2 regions of the Streptomyces sp. NPDC030165 genome follow, and region 2 is predicted to be linked to the other one. Evidence: predicted binding sites of a transcription regulator. Region 2 holds the regulator's gene; the other holds the start of a gene.
The links. Region 2 encodes HrcA, which represses chaperone genes, less so after heat shock. Its sites were predicted from a motif close to TTNGCACTCNGNNNNNCNGAGTGCNAA; they were not measured.
Positions count from the first base shown of each region.

Region 1: groL (chaperonin GroEL) is a predicted target of HrcA. The motif match lies at 4,399-4,425, and genes of this name have one in related genera.

Region 1 covers NZ_JBVIBD010000015.1:128,055-135,926, forward strand. The annotation lists gene ACZ4Z1_RS26725 (alpha,alpha-trehalose-phosphate synthase (UDP-forming)) at 1-258, opposite strand, end outside; gene ACZ4Z1_RS26730 (glucosyl-3-phosphoglycerate synthase) at 374-1,321, opposite strand; SAM riboswitch class I at 1,482-1,637, shown strand; gene thrC (threonine synthase) at 1,655-2,944, shown strand; gene ACZ4Z1_RS26740 (MoaD/ThiS family protein) at 3,119-3,397, shown strand; gene ACZ4Z1_RS26745 (cold-shock protein) at 3,843-4,046, shown strand; gene groL (chaperonin GroEL) at 4,577-6,199, shown strand; gene ACZ4Z1_RS26755 (SDR family NAD(P)-dependent oxidoreductase) at 6,338-7,201, shown strand; gene ACZ4Z1_RS26760 (alanine/glycine:cation symporter family protein) at 7,380-7,872, shown strand, end outside.
Region 2 covers NZ_JBVIBD010000008.1:267,878-275,749, forward strand. The annotation lists gene ACZ4Z1_RS17915 (ribonuclease Z) at 1-303, opposite strand, end outside; gene ACZ4Z1_RS17920 (histidine triad nucleotide-binding protein) at 326-682, opposite strand; gene ACZ4Z1_RS17925 (hypothetical protein) at 849-1,664, opposite strand; gene ACZ4Z1_RS17930 (OsmC family protein) at 1,815-2,243, shown strand; gene ACZ4Z1_RS17935 (16S rRNA (uracil(1498)-N(3))-methyltransferase) at 2,325-3,068, opposite strand; gene ACZ4Z1_RS17940 (nitronate monooxygenase) at 3,065-4,216, opposite strand; gene dnaJ (molecular chaperone DnaJ) at 4,382-5,515, opposite strand; gene hrcA (heat-inducible transcriptional repressor HrcA) at 5,516-6,532, opposite strand; gene ACZ4Z1_RS17955 (MBL fold metallo-hydrolase) at 6,784-7,518, shown strand; gene ACZ4Z1_RS17960 (DUF3097 domain-containing protein) at 7,547-7,872, shown strand, end outside.

The sequences.
Region 1 (7,872 bases), on a different contig from region 2:
CAGCATGCGTACGTGCTGGCCGCCCGTGTCGGCCGGGTCCAGATGGCCGTCGCTGCGCCGGGCCGCCTCGCGGTCGCCGTCCCCGAGGGCGGCGCACACCCACACCGCGCCGGCGTCCGGGCCGATCGCGGAGAGTCCGGAGACCAGCCCGCCACCGCCGCGTTTGGCGGTCAGCGCGCCGTCCTCCCTCTTCCCGTACGAGACCGGGCCGCGGTTGGACGCGACGAGGACCTTGGCACCAGAACGCTCGGAGACCATGTTGCGAGACTAGCCCGCCACCGATCCGCTCAAACGTACGGAACGGAGGCGGAACGTCACGGTTTACGCGGCGCCCACCGCCGGTGTCCGGGACGGTCGCCCCGCGCCGGCCGCCTCAGGCCGCGCGGCGCTCCGCGTACTCCGGTATCTCCGCCATCGGCGGCCGCTCCTCGGTGTCCACGTCCCAGGTGCGCGGCACGAAACCGGCCTCGCCGCGCTCGAACTGGGTCAGCCGCGGGCGCACCAGGTGGCCGCGGGCCAGCCGCAGCTGCGCGGTGCGGTAGATCGCCGCCGCCATCCTGCCGAGTGCCTGGCCGCCCTGGTGGCGGTGCTTGCGCACCCCGACGTCGACCTGGGCCAGCGCGTCCAGCCCGGCCGTGTGCAGTGCGTCGACCAGCAGGCCCAGCTCCACGCCGTACCCCACCGGGAACGGCAGCCGCTCCAGCAGCGACCGGCGCGCCGCGTACTCCCCGCCCAGCGGCTGCACGAACCCGGCCAGCTGCGGCCAGTGCAGGTTCAGCAGCGGCCGGGCGACCAGCTCGGTGACCCGGCCGCCCTGGCCCGCCGCCTCACCCAGCGGACGGTCGTACATCCCCTTGACGAACTGCACGTCCGGGTCGGTGAGCAGCGGACCGACGATCCCGGAGACGAAACCGGCGTCGAACTCGCGCAGGTCCGCGTCGACGAAGCAGACGATGTCGCCGCCGGTGGCCAGCAGGGAGCGCCACAGCACCTCGCCCTTGCCGGGCAGCGCGGGCAGCCGCGGCAGCACCTCGTCCCGGTGGATCACCCGCGCACCCGCCTCGGCCGCGACCTTGGCCGTGCCGTCCGTGGATCCGGAGTCCAGCACCACCAGCTCGTCGACGAGCGGCACCGACGGTGTCATCAGCTCCGTACGGACCGCCTCGACGATCGCGCCGACCGTCGCCTCCTCGTCGAGCGCCGGCAGCACGACGGAGACCGTCTGTCCCGACTCGCGCTTCGCGGCCAGCAGCCGGTCGAGCGGGCGGTCCGCGGCCGACCAGGACCGGCTGGCCAGCCAGCGCTCCACCTCTTCCAGCACGTGCGCGTCTCCTTCGTTCCCGGACCAGCGATGTGATCCATCTCGCGGTGCGGACGGCTGTCTCGACCGCCCTGCCCTTCGGCTACAGTCTTGAACAACGCGATCGCCCCGGACATGCCGGGGTCGCGACAAACGCCTGGGTTCCGGCCCAGCGCCATACCGCTCATCCAGAGGGGCAGAGGGATACGGCCCGTTGAAGCCCCGGCAACCCTCCAGCCGGTCTCCGTCGCCGCACATCGTGCGGCCCGCGAGGCTCCCGGCTAGGGAAGGTGCCAATTCCGTCTCGCGGCGAGATGCGCCGCGGGGAAGATGAGGAGAAAGGGCCTCGCCTCCATGGCTGTGCAATCCGTTGAAAGCACCACTTCCGCCACCGTTTCCCTGGGCCCCGCCGTCGCGCTGTCCTGCCGCGAGTGCGGTGAGCGCTTCGGCCTCGGGCCGATCTTCGCCTGCGCGTCCTGTTTCGGGCCGCTGGAAGTGGCGTACGACCTGCCGGCCGGCGACCCCGAGAGCCTGCGCAAGCGGATCGAGGCGGGCCCCGACAGCATCTGGCGCTACGCGCCGCTGCTGCCCGTCCCGGCCGACGTCGCGGACAAGCCGAACCTCAACCCCGGCCTGACCAAGCTGGTCAAGGCCGACAACCTGGCCCGTGAGCTGGGCGTCACCGGCGGCCTGTACGTCAAGGACGACTCCGGCAACCCGACGCACTCCTTCAAGGACCGCGTCGTCGCCATCGCCGTCGAGGCCGCCCGCGCCTTCGGCTTCACCACCCTGTCCTGCTCCTCCACCGGCAACCTCGCCGGCGCGGTGGGCGCCGCGGCGGCCCGCGCCGGATTCCGCTCCTGCGTGTTCATCCCGCACGACCTGGAGGCGGGCAAGGTCGTCATGGCCGCGGTCTACGGCGGCGAGCTGGTCGGCATCGAGGGCACCTACGACGACGTCAACCGCTTCTGTTCGGAGCTGATCGGCGACCCGCTGGGCGAGGGCTGGGGTTTCGTCAACGTGAACCTGCGCCCGTACTACGGCGAAGGCTCCAAGACCCTCGCCTACGAGATCTGCGAGCAGCTCGGCTGGCGGCTGCCGGACCAGATCGTCATCCCGATCGCCTCCGGCTCCCAGCTCACGAAGATCGACAAGGGGCTGAAGGAGCTGATCGCGCTCGGGCTGGTCGAGGACCGGCCGTACAAGATCTTCGGCGCCCAGGCCGAGGGCTGTTCGCCGGTCTCCACCGCCTTCAAGGCGGGCCACGACGTCGTACGGCCGCAGAAGCCCGACACCATCGCCAAGTCGCTGGCCATCGGCAACCCGGCCGACGGCCCGTACGTGCTCGACATCGCCCGGCGCACCGGCGGCGCGGTCGAGGACGTCGACGACGCGCAGGTGGTCGACGCGATCAAGTTGCTGGCCCGCACGGAAGGCATCTTCGCCGAGACCGCCGGCGGGGTGACCGTGGGCGTGACCAAGAAGCTGATCGAGGACGGCCTGCTCGACCCGGCGCTGACCACCGTCGTACTGAACACCGGCGACGGGCTCAAGACGCTGGACGCCGTGGCGCCGACCACCGGGCCCACGGCCACGATCCGGCCGAGCCTGGACGCGTTCCGCGCCGCCGGTCTGGCGGGCTGACCGCCGCGCGCGGCCGTACACACCGGTACGCGGCCGCGCGCACCCGCGAGCCCCGGCACACGCCTGCGAGCACGGACAGCGCCGGTACGCCTTTGCCCGCGCCCGTGGCCACCGGTACGCCCGCGCCCGCCCGCCCCTCCGCACCCCCTCCCGCAAGCTGGAAGGCAGAACACCATGAGCGTCAACGTCCGCATCCCGACCATCCTGCGCACCTACACCGGCGGCCGGGCCGAGGTCCCCGCCGAGGGCGCGACTCTCTCCGAGGTCATCGCGGACCTGGAGAAGAACCACGCGGGCATCGCGGCCCGCGTCCTGGACGACACCGGCAAGCTGCGCCGCTTCGTGAACGTCTACGTCAACGACGACGACGTGCGCTTCGAGCAGGGCCTGCAGACGCCGACGCCGGACGGCGCGGGCGTCTCGATCATCCCGGCGGTGGCCGGCGGCTGCTGACCCGCCTCCGGGACGCCGGGACGCCGTAACGATCTTTTTCGGCCCTTGTCCGGTCCAACGGCTGGAATCGCCCCGTCCGCCACGAAGCGGACGGGGCGATTCCGTGTTGTTAAAGGCGATACAGTTGGGGCGATCCCTCGTCGAGCGCGTGCCGAACGCATATGAGACCCCGGCAAGTTGTGCGCGAAGTGTGGACATGATTTGTCGCGTTGGTGAGCTTTGCCCGGCCCGACTTGCCCTGGCGTATGGGCTTTTCTTCGTACTTTTACGATTCTTCGCGAGCAGAATTCTCGTCCGACTGACCTGTTGCGCTGGGCAGTTGGACAGATACATTCAGCGGCGGTCGACGCGTTCCGGCGCACACCCCCTCATGTCGGGGGGTGAGGTCTGACCCGGGTCCGCGGAGTGCGGTCCTGTGCAAGGGCCAGTAATAGGGGAGTTAGGCATGGCTCAGGGCACCGTCAAGTGGTTCAACGCGGAGAAGGGGTACGGCTTCATCGCGGTCGACGGTGGTGCGGATGTATTCGTCCACTACAGCGCGATCCAGATGGACGGTTACCGCACCCTTGAGGAGGGTCAGCGGGTCGAGTTCGAGATCTCGCAGGGCCAGAAAGGGCCGCAGGCGGACATGGTCCGCGTGGCCGGCTGAAGCGCCGACCGACTGCTGCGTACGGAGGTCCGCGTCTCCCCGAGGAGGCGCGGACCTTCTGTGTTCGGATGGAGGTCCAGGGGCGGCGCCGGACCGTTCGGTCGTACCCGGTTTGACGGCTGTCGCGCCGGGGGAGGGCTCTCGCCAACGCGCTTGCCCCCTCCTGTCGCCCGGCCGTCACCTCTATAGGGGGCTTCTGCGGAGCCGCTTGCTCCCGCCCGCCGCCCGACCGCCGCCCCAGTAGGAGGCTTCTGCGAAGCCGCTTGCTCCCGCCCGCCGCCCGACCGCCGCCCCAGTAGGAGGCTTCTGCGAAGCCGCTTGCACTCTCATGGGTCGAGTGCTAATCATTGCGTTAGCACTCTACGAGTGAGAGTGACAGCTAAGGACCGACTCGGTGAGGTCCGCGGGCAGGTGGGGCAAGGAACCACAGGCTCGCAGACCGTCCGTCGCGGGCGCCAGCGCGGTCCGGAGTATCCACCCTCCCCCAGACGCAGTCCGGGGGGACCCCCAGTCCGGGAGGACCACTTCACATGGCCAAGATCATCGCGTTCGACGAGGAGGCACGGCGCGGTCTCGAGCGCGGGATGAACCAGCTCGCCGACGCCGTCAAGGTCACCCTTGGCCCCAAGGGCCGCAACGTCGTCCTCGAGAAGAAGTGGGGCGCCCCCACGATCACCAACGATGGTGTGTCCATCGCCAAGGAGATCGAGCTCGAGGACCCGTACGAGAAGATCGGCGCCGAGCTGGTCAAGGAGGTCGCGAAGAAGACGGACGACGTCGCCGGTGACGGCACGACGACCGCGACCGTCCTGGCCCAGGCCCTGGTCCGCGAGGGCCTGCGCAACGTGGCCGCCGGCGCCAACCCGATGGCCCTCAAGCGCGGCATCGAGCGCGCCGTCGAGGCCGTCTCCGCCGCCCTGCTGGAGCAGGCGAAGGACGTGGAGACCAAGGAGCAGATCGCTTCGACCGCCTCCATCTCCGCCGCCGACACCCAGATCGGCGAGCTGATCGCCGAGGCCATGGACAAGGTCGGCAAGGAAGGCGTCATCACCGTCGAGGAGTCCCAGACCTTCGGTCTGGAGCTGGAGCTCACCGAGGGTATGCGCTTCGACAAGGGCTACATCTCGGCGTACTTCGCCACCGACATGGAGCGTATGGAGGCGTCGCTCGACGACCCGTACATCCTCATCGTCAACTCGAAGATCTCCAACGTGAAGGACCTCCTTCCGCTGCTGGAGAAGGTCATGCAGTCGGGCAAGCCGCTGCTGATCATCGCCGAGGACGTCGAGGGCGAGGCCCTGTCGACCCTGGTCGTCAACAAGATCCGCGGCACCTTCAAGTCCGTCGCCGTCAAGGCCCCGGGCTTCGGCGACCGCCGCAAGGCCATGCTCGGCGACATCGCCATCCTCACCGGTGGCACGGTCATCTCCGAGGAGGTCGGCCTCAAGCTGGAGAACGCCGGTCTCGACCTGCTGGGCCGCGCCCGCAAGGTCGTCATCACCAAGGACGAGACCACCATCGTCGACGGTGCCGGTGACAGCGAGCAGGTCCAGGGCCGCGTCAACCAGATCCGCGCCGAGATCGAGAACAGCGACTCGGACTACGACCGCGAGAAGCTCCAGGAGCGGCTGGCGAAGCTGGCCGGCGGCGTGGCCGTCATCAAGGCCGGTGCCGCCACCGAGGTCGAGCTCAAGGAGCGCAAGCACCGCATCGAGGACGCCGTTCGCAACGCGAAGGCGGCCGTCGAGGAGGGCATCGTCGCCGGCGGTGGCGTCGCCCTGCTGCAGGCTTCCTCGGTCTTCGAGAAGCTGGAGCTGGAGGGTGACGAGGCCACCGGTGCCGCCGCTGTGAAGCTGGCCCTGGAGGCCCCGCTGAAGCAGATCTCCGTCAACGGCGGCCTTGAGGGCGGCGTTGTCGTGGAGAAGGTGCGCAACCTGGCCGTCGGCCACGGTCTGAACGCCGCGACCGGCGAGTACGTCGACATGATCGCCGAGGGCATCATCGACCCCGCCAAGGTCACGCGCTCCGCGCTGCAGAACGCCGCGTCGATCGCCGCGCTGTTCCTGACCACCGAGGCCGTCATCGCCGACAAGCCGGAGAAGGCCGCAGCGGCCGCTCCGGGCGGCATGCCGGGCGGTGACATGGACTTCTGATCCTCCCGGATCATCTGTCCTCAGGTCGCTGGGGCGGCACTCCTCCTCCCAGGGGGGTGCCGCCCCAGCGGCGTTTCCGGGCCGATTGTGCTGTGGCGTCCTTGCGCGGACCCCGGCCCGGCGGGGCACGATCGCCTCATGACGACTCGAAACGGGCAGACCGCCCGACCGGACCGGTTCACCGCGGACACCGTCGCGCTGATCACCGGCGGCAGTAGCGGAGTGGGCCTGGCAGCCGCGCGGCGGCTGCTCGCGGACGGCGCGCGGGTGGTGGTGTGCGGCCGCGACGAGCGCCGTCTCGACGCCGCCGTGGCGCAGCTCAGGGAGCAGGCGCACGAGGCGGTGACGGGCGGCGAGGCGGCCGTTGCGAACGCGACAGGGACGGGGGCGGTAGCGTCCGGTGCCGCGGCGGACCGGGTGCTCGGTGTACGGGCCGACACGGCTTCCGTCGCCGACCTGGACACCGTGGTCCGGGCCGTACGCGACCGTTTCGGGCACCTCGACGTCATCTTCGCCAACGCGGGCCGCTACGCCGCCGCGCCCTTCGAGGAGATCACCGAAGCCGACTTCGAGCGCGCGGTCGGCGTGAACTTCAAGGGTGTGTTCTTCACTGTCCAGCGGGCGCTGCCGCTGCTGCGGGACGGCGGCGCGGTCGTCATCAACGCTTCGTCGCTTCTGCAACGCGGGCAGGCGGACGCCACCTTGCACTCCGCGACCAAGGCCGCCGCGCACAACCTCGCCCGTACGCTCGCGGCGGCGCTCGCCGGGCGCCGTATCCGCGTCAATTCGGTCAGTCCCGGCTACGTCGAGACGCCGATGTTCGCCGACTCGGACATCGGTGACGCGGAGGCGGAGAAGCTGCGTGCGCAGACGGCGGCGGGCCGGTTCGGGCGACCGGAGGAGATCGCCGACGCGGTGGCCTTCCTGGCCTCCGGCGAGGCGTCGTACATCAACGGGCAGGACCTGGTCGTGGACGGCGGGCTGCACGGCTGCGCCATGTGAGGGGGCGGGGTGCCGGGGTGCTCCGGGCGCCCGGTGTTATGTCGCTTTCTGTGAGATTCGGCATGTAAGGCGGCGCTGGTCCTGGTATGGGCATGGCGGCCATACTTTCCGGAGCCTCGCCGGAAGGTGATCTTCCGCGCCGGCCGCCCCCGCACCCGGACGCCCCGCAAGGACGCCCATGAGCACGCTCGATTCCCTGGTCGTCGACCTCAACGACGGCCTCTGGACCTACCTGCTGATACCGCTGGTGGTCTGCGCGGGCCTGTATTTCACGGTCCGTTCCAGGGCCGTACAGCTGCGGCTCTTCCCCGAGATGCTGCGGGTCCTCAAGGACAGGTCGCAGCCGCGGGAGGACGGCTCCAAGCCGGTGTCGTCCTTCGGCGCCTTCACCATCTCGGCGGCCGCGCGGGTCGGTACGGGCAACATCGCCGGCGTCGCGACCGCCGTCACCCTGGGCGGCGCGGGCGCGGTGTTCTGGATGTGGGTGATGGCGCTCGTCGGCGGTGCCTCGGCGTTCGTCGAGTCGGCGCTGGCCCAGCTCTACAAGGTCCGCGACGGCGGCGGTTCCGGCAGGTACCGGGGCGGCCCCGCGTACTACATGCAGCGCGGCCTCGGGAAGCGCTGGCCCGGTGTCCTGTTCGCCGTGGCGATCACCGTGACCTTCGGGTTCG
Region 2 (7,872 bases):
GTCGAAGAAGCGCCGGCCGCTCGCCGGGTAGTGCGCGGTGACCGGATGCGGCACCCGGTCGAGGTTGATGCGCTGGATGACGCCGGCCAGCCCCAGCGAGTGGTCACCGTGGAAGTGGGTGACGCAGATCCGGTGGAGGTCGTGCGCGGCGACGCCGGCGCGCAGCATCTGCCGCTGCGTGCCCTCGCCGGGGTCGAACATGATGCCCTCGCCGTCCCAGCGCAGCACGTAACCGTTGTGGTTGCGGTGCCGGGTGGGCACCTGGCTGGCGGTGCCGAGGACGACGAATTCGCGGACGGACACGGTGCGGTGGCCCCTGCCCCGGTCAGACCAGGCGCTGGAGGTCGCGGCCGCCCAGCACGTGCGCGTGGGCGTGGAAGACCGTCTGCCCGGCGCCCGGGCCGGTGTTGAAGATGATCCGGTAGCCGGTCGCGTCGACCTTCTCGTCGGCGGCCACGGCGGCGGCCTCGCTCAGCACTTCACCGGCGATCCGCGGCTCAGCGGCGGACAGTTCCCCGGCGTTCGCGTAGTGCACCTTGGGGATCACCAGGACGTGCGTCGGCGCCTGCGGGCTGATGTCCCGGAAGGCGAGGGTCGTCTCGGTCTCCCGCACGATCGTGGCGGGCACCTCGCCTGCCACGATCTTGCAGAACAGGCAGTCGGCCTGCGGTTCTCCCGCCACCGGTGGGCTCCTCCCGGGTCGCCGGCCGGTACGCGGCGGCCCGTCCGTCCGGAGCCGGCCGCCCGTATCGCGCCGTGTCGCATCACCATCACGTCTACGGACCGGATGTTACCGGGCCGCTCGGGTGGGGTGGTGCGGTGGCCGGGGAAAGGGGCGGGGGACGGGGTCAGCGGTGTGCTGCCCAGGTGTGCTGCCGGCCGTCGTTCTGGTGGCCGTCGCCCTGGCCGTCGTGGCCGTCCTGCCCGCCCTGATCGTCTCGGCCGCCCTGATCGCCGTGGCCGTCGCCCCGGCCGTCGTGGTCGTGCGAGCCGTCCGAGCAGGTGTCGCTCGGAGACGGATCCGGGTCAGGATCGGGATCCGGGTCCGGGTCGGGCGCGGTTGCCGTCACCGTGACCGTGACGGGCGGTGTGTCCGGCGGGTCGTCGGACGCGTCGCCGCTGCTGGGCGGCTGGACGGTGCGGGTGACGGTCGGCCGTGACGTGCCGGTCGGCCGGTCCGCGTCGCAGGTGCCGAGCACGCTCACCCGGAAGACGACCTGCCCGGCGACGCGCGCGGTCAAATTGCCCCGTACGCAGCGTCCGTCGACCTCGGAGGTCACCCGCCCGCTGATGGTGATCTTGCTGCCCCGGGCGGTCTGGCCCTGGCAGTCGACGATGGCGACCGACTTCCGCCGCGCGGTGGCCGTCGGGTCGACGGTGGCCCGCTGGTCGCCTTCGAGCGTCGCCGTACAGCTCAGCCAGCTCACGTTCACGCCGATGCGCTCCAGCGCCCGCGTCCCCGCCTGGTCGGTGGTGACGGCGACCGACGAGGTGTTCAGCCCGCCGGCCGGCTCACAGGCGGTCACCCCGACGATCGCGGCCCCTACGGCGCCCGCCACCGCCAGCAGCCTCCCGCGCCGGGCTCCGGCGAACCGGCACCGGCCGGTCCGCGCGGGCCGTCCCCGCCCGTGCCGTACGTCTCGTACGCGCCCTGTGGCCCCCATGCCCGGCAGCGTGCCACCGCCACGGGCGGACCGACAGCCCCGGCTCGGCCACTGTGCGCGCCCGTACGGGCCCTTGGACGCCACCCGTCACTAAGCTGATCCACGCACGGACCACCGATCGCCGGCACCTCACGACCAGGAGTCATCCACATGGCAACCACCCGCACCGCACAGACCCACTGGGAAGGCAACCTGCTGGAGGGCAAGGGCCAGGTCAGCCTCGCGTCCTCCCACATCGGCACGTTCGACGTGAACTGGCCGGCCCGCGCCGAGCAGCCGAACGGCACCACCAGCCCGGAGGAGCTGATCGCGGCGGCCCACTCGTCCTGCTACTCGATGGCCTTCTCCCACGGCCTCGCGGGCAAGGGCTACACCGTCACGGCGCTGGACACCAAGGCCGATGTGACCTTCCAGCCGGGCGAGGGCATCACCGGCATCGTGCTGACCGTCAAGGCCAGCGTGCCCGGCCTGTCCGAGGAGGACTTCCAGGCCGCGGCCGAGGACGCGAAGAAGAACTGCCCGGTGAGCCAGGCGCTGGCCGGCGTCAAGAACATCACCCTGAACGCCGAGCTGGTCTGAACCGGCCGCCACGCGCGAACGGCGGTGCCGCGGCGTCACACACGCCGCGGCCCCGCCGCCACTCCCGCTCCTGACGCCGCGTCAGCTCCAGCGCCCGGTACGCCCCAGCAGCAGCGCCGTGGCCGCCGTACCCGCCGTCGACGTCCGCAGCACGCTCCACCCGAGCCGGTACGCCTTGGCGCCCGCCTCCTCGAAGGCCGCCAACTCCTCCGGCGACACGCCGCCTTCGGGGCCGACCACCAGCACGATGCGTCCGCTCGACGGCAGTTCGACGGAGGCCAGCGGCGCGCTTCCCGCGTCGCGGTCCTCGTGCAGTACGGCGGCGAAGTCCGCCTCCGCGAGGAGCGCCGCGACCTGCTTCGTCGACATCAGGTCGGTGACCTCGGGGAAGCGCAGCCGGCGCGCCTGCTTGCCCGCCTCGCGGGCGGTGTTGCGCCACTTGGCGAGGGACTTCGCGGCCCGCTCGCCCTTCCACTGCGTGATGCACCGGGACGCGGCCCACGGCACGATGGCGTCCACGCCGGTCTCCGTCATGGTCTCCACGGCCAGTTCGCCGCGGTCGCCCTTGGGGAGCGCCTGGACGACGGTGATACGCGGCGCCGGCTCCGGCTCGGTCTGCTTACCGGTCACCTCGACGACGAGCCGGTCCTTGCCCTCGGCGGCCCGCACCACACCCACCGCGCCGCTGCCGTACCCGTCCGTCAGCACCACCGGTTCACCCGCGCGCAGCCGCCGTACGGACACCGCGTGCCGACCCTCGGGCCCGTCCAGCACGGTCTCCCCGGCGCCCGGGACGCTCTCGACCAGAAACACCGGCGCCGTCACAGCGCACCTCCCAGCTCACCCGGGGTCTCCTGCCCGGCCGGAAAACCGCCCGGCAGAGCGGGCCCGTGCGTGCCTCCCGGCGCCGAACCGGCACACGCCGCGTCCAGTTCGGCCATCAGCACCTCGACCAGCTGCGCGGCCGGGAGCTGCCGCGCCATACGGTGCCCCTGCCCCGCCCACAGGGCCATGCCCTGCGCGTCGCCGGTCCTGGCGGCGGCCTTGCGCAGGCCCGAGGTGAGGTGGTGCACGGCCGGGTAGGCGGCCGGGGCGTACGGGCCGTGCTCACGCAGGAAACGGTTCACCAGACCGCGGGCCGGACGCCCGGAGAAGGCCCTGGTCAGCTCGGTCCGCGTGAACAGAGGGTTGGTCATCGCCTGCTTGTGCAGCGGGTCGGCGCCGGACTCCGGGGTGACCAGGAACGCCGTACCGAGCTGCGCCATCGCCGCGCCCGCCGCCAGCACCGCGGCGATCTGCGAGCCGCGCATCAGACCGCCTGCCGCGATGATCGGTATCTGCACGGCCTCACGGACCTGCGCGATCAGCGCGAGCAGCCCGATCCCGGCACCCGTGCCGTCGGCCTGCGGGTCGTCGCGGTGGGTGCCCTGGTGGCCGCCGGCCTCGATGCCCTGCACGCACACCGCGTCGGCGCCGGACCACTGCGCGGCCTGCGCCTCGGCCGCCGTGGTGGCGGTGACGATCGTGTACGTACCGACCTTGGCGAACCCGTCGAGGACGGCGCGGGACGGACACCCGAAGTGGAACGAGACGACCGGCACCGGGTCCTCGCGCAGGATGGCGAGCTTCGCCTCGTACCCGTCGTCGACGCCGCCGTACGGGTCGATGTCGTCCAGCGGGGTCTCGTACCAGGCCGACTCGCCCGCGAGCTGCTCCCGGTAGACCTCGACGGCCGCGTTGTCGGAGAGCGACGGCTGCGGCATGAAGAGGTTGACGCCGAAGGGGCGGTCGGTGAGCCCGCGCAGCTGTTTGATCTCCTGGTACATGCCGTCCGCGGTCTTGTACCCGGCGGCCAGGAATCCGAGCCCGCCGGCTCCGCAGACGGCGGCGGCCAGTTCCGGCCGGGCGACGCCGCCTGCCATGGGGGCCTGCGCGATCGGATAGCGGCAGAGATCGGTCAGCGCTGTGGGCATGACCACATCGTGTCACGCCGCGCGCGGGGGCCCGAACCGGGCCCGGACACACCAAGATCAAACACGTCCGGCGATCAGGGCACTTCGGGCAGAGACGCGCACGGAGACGGCGAACGGCGGCCGGGCTGGGGAGCCCGGCCGCCGTTCATCCAGCACCTCTACGGGTCAGCGCCCGTTGAACGCATCCTTCAGCCGCGAGAAAAGACCCTGCTGCCCAGGCTGGAACTGCCCCTGCGGGCGTTCCTCGCCGCGCAGCTTCGCCAGGCGTCGCAGCAGTTCCTCCTGCTCCGCGTCCAGCTTCGACGGCGTGATGACCTCGACGTGCACGATGAGGTCACCGCGCCCGTTGCCACGCAGGTGGGTGACGCCGCGGCCGTGCAGCGGGATCGACTGGCCGGACTGCGTGCCGGGCCGGATGTCGATCTCCTCCACGCCGTCCAGCGTCTCCAGCGGGCACTTGGTGCCCAGCGCCGCCGCCGTCATCGGAATGGTGACCGTGCAGTGCAGGTCGTCACCGCGCCGCTGGAACGTCGGGTGCGACAGTTCGTGGATCTCCACGTACAGGTCGCCGGCCGGGCCGCCGCCGGGGCCGACCTCGCCCTCGCCCGCGAGCTGGATGCGGGTGCCGTTGTCCACACCGGCCGGGATCTTGACGGTGAGCGTACGGCGCGAGCGGATACGGCCGTCACCGGCGCACTCCGGGCACGGGGTCGGCACGACCGTACCGAAGCCCTGGCACTGCGGGCACGGCCGCGACGTCATGACCTGGCCCAGGAAGGACCGGGTGACCTGCGAGACCTCACCGCGGCCGCGGCACATGTCACAGGTCTGCGCCGAGGTGCCCGGCGCCGCGCCCTCACCCGAACAGGTCGTACAGACGACGGCGGTGTCCACCTGGATGTCCTTGGTGGTGCCGAAGGCCGCCTCGTCCAGCTCGACGTCCAGCCGGATCATCGCGTCCTGGCCGCGCCGCGTGCGGGACCGCGGTCCGCGCTGCGAGGCCGTGCCGAAGAACGCGTCCATGATGTCGGAGAAGTTGCCGAAGCCCGCGCCGAAGCCGCCGGCCCCGCCGCCGCCCGCCTGCGAGAGGGGGTCGCCGCCGAGGTCGTAGACCTGCTTCTTCTGCGGGTCCGACAGCACCTCGTAAGCGGCGTTGATCTCCTTGAACCGCTCCTGGGTCTTCGGATCCGGGTTCACATCCGGGTGCAGCTCGCGCGCCAGCCGCCGGAAAGCCTTCTTGATCTCGTCCTGCGAGGCATCGCGTCGCACGCCCAGGACCGCGTAATAGTCCGTGGCCACTTACGACTCCGCGAGGATCTGTCCGACGTAACGTGCCACTGCGCGTACCGCTCCCATCGTTCCGGGGTAGTCCATGCGGGTCGGTCCGACCACGCCGAGTTTGGCGACTGCCTCGTCGCCCGAACCGTAGCCGACCGCGACGACCGATGTGGAAGTCAGGCCCTCATGAGCATTCTCATGCCCGATGCGTACGGTCATGCCGGAGTCCTTGGCCTCCCCGAGCAGTTTGAGGAGCACCACCTGCTCCTCCAGGGCCTCCAGCACCGGCCGGATGGTCAGTGGGAAATCGTGCCCGAAGCGCGTGAGATTGGCGGTGCCGCCGATCATCAGCCGCTCCTCGGTCTCCTCCACCAGAGTCTCCAGCAACACCGACAGGACTGTCGAGACCGTGCCCCGGTCCTCCTGCTCGAAGGAGTCCGGGAGATCCTGCACGAGCTGCGGCACGTCCGTGAACCGCCGCCCCACCACGCGGCTGTTCAGCCGCGCCCGCAGGTCCGCCAAGGAGGTCTCGCCGAACGGCGCCGGGCAGTCCACCATGCGCTGCTCGACACGTCCGGTGTCCGTGATCAGGACCAGCATCAGCCGGGCCGGCGCCAGCGACAGCAGCTCCACGTGCCGCACCGTGGACCGGGTCAGCGACGGGTACTGCACAACGGCGACCTGCCGCGTCAGCTGCGCCAGCAGCCGCACCGTACGGCCCACGACGTCGTCCAGGTCGACGGCGCCGTCCAGGAAGTTCTGGATGGCGCGCCGCTCGGGGCTGGACAGCGGCTTGACGCCGGCCAGCTTGTCGACGAAGAGGCGGTAGCCCTTGTCCGTCGGAATGCGTCCGGCGCTCGTGTGCGGCTGGGCGATGAACCCCTCGTCCTCCAGCGCCGCCATGTCGTTACGGACCGTGGCGGGGGAGACACCGAGCTGGTGCCGCTGGGTCAGCGCCTTGGAGCCGACCGGCTCCTCGGTCCCGACATAGTCCTGGACGATGGCGCGCAGCACTTCGAGCCTGCGTTCACTGAGCATCGCGCACACCTCCAGTCCGGCCGTGTCACCGGCGCGCGGCCGGGTTCTTCCGGGTCGTCTTCCCTGGCACTCATCAGGTCCGAGTGCCAGACCCTGACCAAGTGTACGGCCGGGCCACCTGGGCAGGGCAAGGGCGGCGGTACCGGGGGCGTGCTCCACGCTCCCGTGAAGGGCGTACCGCGGGCACGGCGCGCGCCCGGGAATCCCCGGCCCGGCGGGCCACGCTATCGCGATACGGCTAGCGTCTCGGTATGCGTACGACTTGGGAAGAGGCCGGGTGGGAACAGCTCGCCGCGGGCGTCGGGCGCCGCCGGATGCCCGGCTGGGACGAGACGGCCGGCGCCGTCGTCGGCTCGGCCGGCGTGCTGATCGTCGACACCGGCGCGACGATCCGCGACGGTGCCGAGCTGCGCCGGCAGCTGCGCGGCATCACGGGACGGAACGTGACACACGTCGCGCTGACCCACCCCCACTTCGATCATGTGCTGGGCACCGCGGCCTTCGCCGGCGTCGAGGTGTTCGGCGCGGCCGGTCTCGACGAGTACCTGCCGCGCGCCCAGGACGACCTGCGGCGCGACGCGGTGTCGTACGGCGTGGACCCGGACACCGCGGCGGAGGCGGCCGACCTCCTCGTCCGCCCGCACCACCTCGTCTCCGGCGAACGCACCGTCGGCCTCGGCGACCGGCAGGTGCTGCTCGCCAACGTCGGCCCCGGCCACACCGCGTACGACCTCGTCGTCCTGGTCCCCGGCACGCACGGCTCGCCCGCGGTCGTCTTCTGCGGCGACCTGGTCGAGGAGTCCGGCGAGCCACAGGCCGGCCCGGACGCGCTCCCCGGGCAGTGGCCCGCCGCGCTGGACCGGCTGCTGGCCCTCGGCGGGGAGGACGCGGTGTACGTGCCCGGGCACGGCGCTGTCGTGGATGCCCGATTCGTCCGTGAGCAACGCGACGCGCTGAGCCGTCGCTTCGGCGTGTCGCGGCACTGACCGTCCATCCCTTCCTATCGTCTGTCGGATGCGCAGCAGACAGTACGGTCCGGACCTCACCCCGCCGTGGAAGAAGCAGCAGCCGGCACCCGAGGTCGAGGCGGAGCCGGACCTGGTCGTCGAGGAAGCCGTCACCGGGTTCTGCGGCGCGGTCGTCCGCTGCGAGAAGACCGCCGAAGGCCCGACCGTCACCCTCGAAGACCGCTTCGGCAAGCACCGGGTCTTCCCGATGACCCCGCGCGGCTTCCTCCTGGACGGCAAGGCCGTCACCCTCGTACGGCCCGCCGCCCGCCCCGCCGCACGCGGACCGGCCCGCACCGCGTCCGGCTCACTCGCCGTCCCCGGCGCCCTCGC